One region of the Vreelandella lionensis genome, then DNA from elsewhere that is predicted to be linked to it. Evidence: predicted binding sites of a transcription regulator. Region 1 holds the regulator's gene; the other holds the start of a gene.
The links. The regulator FNR, encoded in region 1, switches genes on or off when oxygen is low (the NO sensors DNR and NnrR bind a similar motif). The targets are predictions, from matches to a motif close to TTGATNTANATCAA.
Positions count from the first base shown of each region.

Region 2: the regulator FNR is predicted to act here: its motif matches at 2,341-2,354, upstream of cyoA (ubiquinol oxidase subunit II).

Region 1 is NZ_JBITWC010000016.1:23,871-28,045, reverse strand. It holds gene ACIGG6_RS11250 (putative nucleotidyltransferase substrate binding domain-containing protein) at 1-146, shown strand, start outside; gene ACIGG6_RS11245 (3'-5' exonuclease family protein) at 152-802, shown strand; gene ttcA (tRNA 2-thiocytidine(32) synthetase TtcA) at 878-1,789, shown strand; gene fnr (fumarate/nitrate reduction transcriptional regulator Fnr) at 1,776-2,528, opposite strand; gene hemN (oxygen-independent coproporphyrinogen III oxidase) at 2,586-4,013, opposite strand.
Region 2 is NZ_JBITWC010000007.1:127,066-131,240, reverse strand. It holds gene cyoB (cytochrome o ubiquinol oxidase subunit I) at 1-1,078, opposite strand, end outside; gene cyoA (ubiquinol oxidase subunit II) at 1,081-2,127, opposite strand; gene ACIGG6_RS06165 (DeoR family transcriptional regulator) at 2,455-3,222, opposite strand; gene ACIGG6_RS06160 (outer membrane protein OmpK) at 3,503-4,175, shown strand, end outside.

The sequences.
Region 1 (4,175 bases):
TGGATAACGCCAACCCTAAACGCACCAATCGAGTGGTCGTTCAGGAGCTCTCTTCGCTAGAACGGGACTTGTTGCGTGAAGCCCTACACATCGTGAAAGACTTTAAGCAGCGTCTTTCCCATCGTTACCATTTGGAGTATTCGTGAGCGGAATGCGCTTGTTAGATCGACATATGACCCTGTTCAGCGGTTCACTGCGCACTCTGCTTCAGCGTGAGAGCGACCGCCGTCGCTGGGCGGACTCGCCCTATGCCTGGCTGTTTCAGCCTTATATGGGGGAAGAGGCCGTGGCCATGGCGTGCCAGGTAAGCGCCGTTCAGCCCGCTGTAATGAGTGTGGCGGCGGTGGTGCTAAGCCCGCGCCAAGTGCACACCAGCCGTACGTGGGTGGCCACCTTAGCCGCATCACCGGCGCTGGCGCCTGCTACTCTGCGACGCCATCATCAGTTGCATACCACGCACTCGCCCCGTTCTCCCGATGCTGAGTGTCTGAGTGAGCTGGCGGAGTTTATTGGCAATCGGCCGCTAGTCGGGTGGCAATTAGAGAACACCATTGAGCCGCTTAATGGGCTGTTTCGAAACGTGCTGGGATTCGGGCTGCCTAACGCGCAGGTGGATATTGCCAAGCTGCACGGGCGTCAGCTACGGCGGCTGCATCCTCATATCGAAGCCAGCAGCCGCCTTGGTGATGCGCTTACCCGATGGAAACTACCCCCGTTAACCTGGCCCAGCGTGGTCAGTGAAGCCACCGCCAGCGCGTTGCTGTATCTGCGTCTTCAGCGCGAGATAGCGTTAACTGCCTAGGGTTTGTATTGGGTAGAGCTTCGTAGTGTTGTTAGAATATGCGCTGCTCCTTCACCCATCGGCAGTGCGACGATCATGTTACAACCTGACTACTTTGACCCCACTTCGTCAGACAGCGCGTCTGACGAGCCCCTTGTCCAGCAGCATGAGCTGCAGGATGCCAAGCAGAAGCGTGAATTCAACAAGTTGCAGAAACGCCTGCGGCGCGAAGTGGGGAACGCCATCATCGATTACAACATGATCGAAGAAGGTGACCGAGTCATGGTGTGTCTCTCTGGTGGTAAAGATAGCTATACGATGCTGGAGATTCTGCGCAACCTACAGCGCAACGCACCGGTTAATTTTTCCCTGGTAGCGGTCAATATGGATCAGAAGCAGCCAGGTTTCCCAGAACACGTGCTGCCCCAGTACCTGGATAAGCAAGGCGTGGAGTATCACATTCTGGAGCGTGATACCTACTCGGTGGTGAAGGAGAAAACCCCGGAAGGTAAAACCACCTGCGCGCTTTGCTCAAGGCTGCGGCGTGGTTCATTGTATGGCTTTGCCGATGAGATTGGGGCCAACAAAATTGCTTTGGGCCACCACCGGGAAGATATCCTGGAGACGCTGTTTCTCAATATGTTCTTTAGCGGCACCTTAAAAGCCATGCCACCGAAGCTGCTCTCGGATGATGGTAAAAACATTGTGATTCGCCCGCTGGCCTACTGCAAAGAGGCGGATATTGCGGAGTTTTCGAGGCTGATGGAGTTTCCGATCATTCCCTGCAACCTGTGCGGCTCTCAGCCCAATATGCAGCGCCAGGTTGTCAAAGAGATGCTGGCGGAGTGGGATAAAAAACACCCCGGCCGGTTGGAGAGTATGTTCAAAGCGGTGACCAATGTTGCCCCTTCGCAGCTTGCCGACCGTGAGCTGTTTGATTTTGCCGGTCTGGAAGCGAAGCAGGCCGCATTGATGGAAGGGCGCATTCAGGCGTTTAACGTGAGTTAACCGCCTGGGCTTCCTCTTCAGCCAGGGTGATGAGGCGCTGCATATCCAAAATATTGACCTCGCGCCCGGAGACGGCCACTACGTTTTGCTGCTGAAAGCGGCTAAGAATACGGCTAACCGTCTCCACCGCGAGGCCTAGATAGTTGCCCATATCTGCCCGTGACATGGAAAGCCGGAAGCTAAAGGGGGAGTAGCCCCGGCGCCGAAAACGGTCAGAAAGTGTAATCAAAAAGCTGGCCAGCCGCTGATCGGCAGTTTTGCGTGACAGTAAACGCATCATCCGCCGGTCGTCTCGTAGCTCCTTGCTCATGCTGCGGTAAAGCTGGCCGCGCAGTTCGGGCAGCTCCTCGGAGAGCGAGTCCAAACGGTCAAACGGAATTTCGCATACCGTGGTGGTTTCCAGGGCAATCACGGTGCCGGGGTAGTGCTCTTCGTCAATCCCATCCAGACCCACCAGCTCGCTGGGTAGAAAGAAATTGGTGAGCTGGTCGTTGCCATTCCCTTCGCTAGTCACCTGCTTCAAGCTGCCAGAGCGCACCGCGTAAACGCTGGTGAAAGGATCTCCTTGGCGAAACAGCGGCTCGCCTTTTTTCAACGGCGAGCGGCGGCGGATAATCGCATCGAACTGGCTCATATCCTCAAGTTCTAGGGCAAGCGGTAGGCACAGCGAGCTTAGGCTACAGGTTTGGCAGCGCGCCTCTTGCAGCAGTGAACGTCGTTGGCTGGCAGGATATGACATGTGGTGCTCCCTTTTTATTAGCCATCATAGGCGCAGGGGGTAGGTGTCTCAATACGCTTATAAAATCTTCGAGTAGCGTTGGTTGCCCTGGTGTTGCAGGTGATTATCGAAGGCCATGGCTAAGTGCCGAATCAACAGCCGTCCGGTGGGCGTAGCTTGTAAATAGAGGCCTTGGCGCACTAGCAGGCCATCCTGCTCGGCGGTTTTCAACCGTTCAAGAGCGGTTGAAAAGTAGTCAGCGGCATTTATCTGCCAACGCTTGCCTATTGCTTCAAGGTCAATGGCCATATCGCACATTAAGCGCTCAATCACCTCTCTGCGCATTAGGTCATCCTTATTTAAGCGTAACCCTTTTACGGTCGCTAGCCTACCTTCATCTAAGGCAGCTTCATAGTGGGACAGCTGAGTGGGGTTTTGTGCGTAAACGTCGTCTACCCGAGAAATAGCCGACACCCCCAAACCAATCAAGTCGCACTGGGAATGGCTTGAGTAGCCCTGGAAGTTGCGCTGCAGCGTACCGTGGCGCTGTGCCTGAGCCAAGCTGTCCTCTGGGCGAGCAAAGTGATCCATACCAATATGTACATAGCCTGCTTGGGTCAGCATCTCAATAGTGGTACGCAAAATAGCCAGTTTTTCATCCGCGCTGGGCAGGTCGGCTTCATTAATACGCCGCTGGGGCGCAAAGCGGGTCGGCATATGGGCATAGTTAAAGACCGACAGCCGTGCCGGGCTCAGCTCAATCACTTGGCTTAGGGTATCAGCGAAGCTTTGCTCGGTTTGAAAGGGCAGGCCATAAATTAAATCGAGGTTGAGCGAGCGAAAACCAAGCCGGTGCGCCTCATCCATCAAGGTTTCAGTGAGCACCCGTGGCTGCACGCGATTAATCGCTGCCTGCACCTGTGGGTTGAGATCCTGAACGCCCAGGCTTAAGCGATTAAAGCCCAGCGACTGCAGGTGGCGCAGGGTAAAGACATCCGCTTCGCGTGGGTCAATTTCAATAGCGTAGTCGCGGTCCGGTGCGCTCGATAAGCCAAACCGTGCATCCAGGCGGTCTATTAAATCGCTCATCTGCGCCAGGGTTAAGAAAGTCGGCGTGCCGCCGCCCCAATGCAGCTGCTGCACTGGCCGCTTTGTATCAAGATGCCGGGAGGTCAGCACCATTTCTCGATCCAGCCGAGACAAGTAGGGCTCGGCGAGGGCTGTATTTTTCGTGGCGATTTTATTGCACGCGCAGTAAAAACAGATTTTGCGACAAAAGGGCACATGAACATAAAGCGAGAGCGGCTTTTGGCTGGCATTGCTGCGCTCAAGCGCCTGGGTCATATCGTCAGCGGTGAACTGGTCGTGAAACGAGAGTGCTGTAGGGTATGAGGTGTAGCGAGGGCCGCTGGTGTCGTAGCGGCGTATCAGGGCGTCATCCCAGGCGGTGGCCTCAACCGCTGCAGAAATAGGGTGAGCGAGAGCAGCAGTGGCATGAACGGGCATAAGGAGCGCTCCTAAGTAGCAGGGCAAAGCAAGAACCGACCAACATAAGCGACGAGCTTCGCAGCTCGAACGCGTGTTGGAATGCTACGTCAGCGTAGAAGGGAAAGCGTTGAGCTATATCAAGCGATAGGATGTTTGTATTGAGTATTGTCTAGAGGAGTT
Region 2 (4,175 bases), on a different contig from region 1:
CGGTGGGAATGGCAATGATCATCGTCATAATGCCGAAGAAGGCGTTCACATTGGCGCCAGCACCCATGGTGAAGAAGTGGTGCAGCCAGACGATGAACGACAGCAGCGTAATCGCCACCGTGGCCCAGACCATGGTTTTGTAACCAAACAGACGCTTGCGGGCGAAGGTCGCGATGACTTCAGAGAACACGCCAAAGGCCGGCAGAATCAGGATGTACACTTCCGGGTGACCCCAGGCCCAAATGAGGTTGACGTACATCATCATGTTGCCGCCAAAGTCATTGGTGAAGAAGTGCATACCGAAGTAGCGGTCAAGCGTTAGCAGCGCGATAGTCGCGGTCAGAATCGGGAACGAGGCAATGATCAGGACGTTGGCGCACAGCGACGTCCAGGTAAAAATCGGCATGCGGAACAGGGTCATGCCTTTGGTGCGCATTTTCAGAATGGTAACGAAGAAGTTGATGCCGGTGAGCGTGGTGCCTATCCCGGATATTTGCAGTGCCCATATCCAGTAATCGACCCCCACCCCAGGGCTAAACTCTATCCCCGATAAAGGCGCGTAAGCGAGCCAGCCGGTTTTGGCGAACTCCCCTACCACGAGGGAAATATTGACCAAAATCGCCGAGACGGCGAACAGCCAGAAACTCAGGTTATTCAAAAACGGGAAAGCAACGTCGCGGGCGCCGATTTGCAGGGGCACCACCAGGTTCATCAGGCCGATGACCATGGGCATCGCAACGAAGAAGATCATGATCACGCCGTGGGCGGTAAAGATCTGATCGTAGTGTTCAGGAGGGAGATAACCTGCGGCCCCACCGGCCGCCATGGCCAATTGGGTACGCATCATAATCGCATCGGCAAAGCCGCGAAGCAGCATTACCAAGGCCACCACAAAGTACATGATGCCGAGCTTTTTGTGGTCAACGGAGGTAAACCACTCGTTCCACAGCCAGCCCCACTTACGGTAGTACGTCAATGCGCCAAGTAGCGCGGCACCCCCGATCGCCATAAAGGCAGCAACGACCATAATGATCGGTTCGTGATACGGAATTGCTTCTAACGTGAGTTTTCCAAACATGCTTAACCCCCCGCTTCAACGCTTGTGGGATGGCCGCCCATGGCGTGGTCATCACCTGCATGCTGATTGGTAACGTGGCCGATCGCGGCCTGCTGTTGAGAAGCGCTGGCGCTCTCTAGCTCGCTGGATTCGCCGTGGCTATCGTGGGCATCACTGATGGTGTCACCGTGGTTTGCATGACCGCCGTGCCCACTGCCGTCACCACTGTGGAAGCTGCTGACGATCGACTCATACAGCTCGGGCGTGACCGCCGAGAAGTACTCCACCGGGTGATACTCCGTCGGCTGCGCCAAGGCTTCGTAACCATCCGGGAAGGTCAGGGTGTCGTCGGCGGCACGCACGTTTTCCACCCAGGCGTCGAATTCCGCCGGAGAGGTGACGTGGGCATCGAAGGTCATCCCAGAGAAGCCAGCACCGCTGTAGTTGGTGGAACGGCCGGGGTAGACGCCCTCTTCGTCGGCAATCAGGTGAACATCGTTATCCATGCCCGCCATGGCGTAAATCTGGCTGCCTAAGCGTGGAATGAAGAAGGCGTTCATTACCGAGCCAGAACTCACTCGGAAGCGCACGGGGGTATCTACCGGGAAGGCCAGTTCATTGACGCTAGCAATGCCCTGTTCCGGGTAGATGAACAGCCACTTCCAATCCAGCGCGACGGCTTGGATCTCCATGGGTTCCACGTCGCTTTCCAGCGGTTTGTGGGGGTCCAAGCTGTGGGAGGTTTTAAAGGTGAGAAAGGCGAGTACGGCAATGATCAAGCAGGGCACGGTCCAAACGGCCGCTTCGATGGCGTTGGAGTGCGCCCAGTCCGGCAGATACTTGGCGACGCGGTTACTGCGCCGGTAGCGCCAGCCAAACAGCAGCGTCATCACGATGACCGGAATGACCACGATCAGCATCAGCCCAAAGGAGGTCAGAATCAGCGAGCGCTGCTCAACGCCAATCTGCCCCTTGGGATCCAGCAATGCAGAACTGCAGCCCGTTAACAGCAAGCACAATACGACGAGCACAAAAGTGCCTCGCCTGCGCCAGTGGGTAGGTAGTTGCATGGTGTGATCTCATCAGAGAGTTGTCTAAAACAGCTCACTGCTTGGCTGGCTAACTAGCCAGCTAAGTAGCAAGCTAACTATCACCCCATACTTTTCCCAAAACAGTGAGCATGACTACGTTGCTCCGGGAAAAATATGCGCCACCCCATGGGGTTAGTGGCGAGCCTTAACCGTGCACCTTGCGTGCATCAACTAAGACTAAAGTATTTTCTATTGATCTCGGTCAATCAGAAAGAGACGTTATGCCGCACCCTGCGCACCCGTTTGGGCACAGGGCACAGGGCACTGGGGAGTAGTGGCTAAGGATTGGCTGAGCAGTGGCTGTTGTTAGGCGAGCGAGATGCTCAGCGTGGGCAGCGGGTGGCGCTCTAACAAGCCGGGGGCACGCTCATCGTCGGTGACGACGATATCGAAGTCCTCCAGCGAAGCAAAATAGGCCGGACGCACCACGCCAAACTTGCTGGCATCGACAATCAAAAGCCGCTGCATCGCGGTGGCAATCGCCGCCTGCTTAGGCCCGACTTCATGAAAATGAAAGCAGCTTACTCCCCGTTCGCAATCCACCCCAGCGGCGGAGATCAGCGCTTTATTGATGCCCAAACGCTCGATGGCCGCGCCCATACCATCACTACCAAACGATTGAGAGGAGGCATAAAAAAGCCCGCCGAGTAGCACCAAACGCACATTAGGCAAGACTGCCACCGCGTTAGCCACATTCAGCGCGTAGGTCACTACGGTTAATTCCCGGAAGCGGCTTAACTGGCTGAGCAGCGGAATCAACGTCGAGCCACAGTCGATAAACAGCGTATCGCCCTCTTCAATAAAGCTGGCGGCACGCTGGCAAAGACGCTGCTTGACCTGATAGTGGCTCGACTGCTGTTCCGTTAGGTCGTACACCGGCGTGACGCCGGGGTAGCTGGCCATTACCAGTCGACCGCCTAGCAGGCTGATCGGTGAAGGTTGCGTTGAAAGATCCCGCCGAATGGTCATTTCGGAGACTCCACACAGCTCGGCGGCATCACGAAGATGTAGCGTTCCCCCGCTGGCCAGCGCCTCTTGCAGCATTGCCAAGCGCTGTGCGCTCCGGTCATTCATAGCAGGCATCTCCTTATGATGCATATTGTTATCGATGTTAGACCCAACTGGGCTACCTATGCTGCGTCAGCCCCTTACTGATTTCCACTGCGACACAGCGTTAGACTCCGTCATGATGCGCTTATCACATTTAAACAGCGTTGATGTGACAATGCTTGCAAATCAACGTTAAAAAAATAACACTCAATGTTATAATTTTAACATTACGCCAGCCCACACGACCCACAACGTCGGTACACCAGTTGCTCTGGTACCGTGATATAACCCTGTTGAGGCTTCCATGACTGCTCTATCCCACTCTCGTTCTTCTTCGTTCGTCACGCTTGGCGCTGGCGTTTTACTGACAAGTGCTGCCTTGGCAACGCCGGCCTTTGCCGATGACGCCGAGCCGCATACCCTTGACCGTTTGTGGTCGTTCGCTAACGTATCGGTCAACTACCTGGACTGGTCGAACGGCACTGAAGCACGCACCGCCAGCAACGCGGCGAAAAGCGACTTTACGTTTGTTGAAATCGAAGGCGGCGTCGGCTTTAGCTGGGGCGAATTTTACGGCTTCTTCGATTTCGAGAACCCGACCAACGACCAATTCGACCAATCCAGCGGCGGTAAAGACAACTTCCGCACCGCCGGTAAAGTGACCTCGCACATCTACCTGGGCGACAGCCCGCTATCGATTTACGCCCACCTGTACGATTTCCGCGACTACGGCTACGAGTCTCGGGAGCAGGACCAAATCCTGGGTCTGGGCTATCGCAAAACCTTTGATAACGGCCTGTGGTTCAAACCGTTTATTGGTGCCGCGCGGGTGCAGAGCAATAGCTACACTGGCATGAACGGCTTTATGGCTGGCTGGGTCGCGGGCTACGACTTCACCGCTCTGAACCAAAACTTCAGCGTGACCAACTGGCACGAGCAGACCTTCGGCCGCGATTACGAGTACCTGACCCAGAACT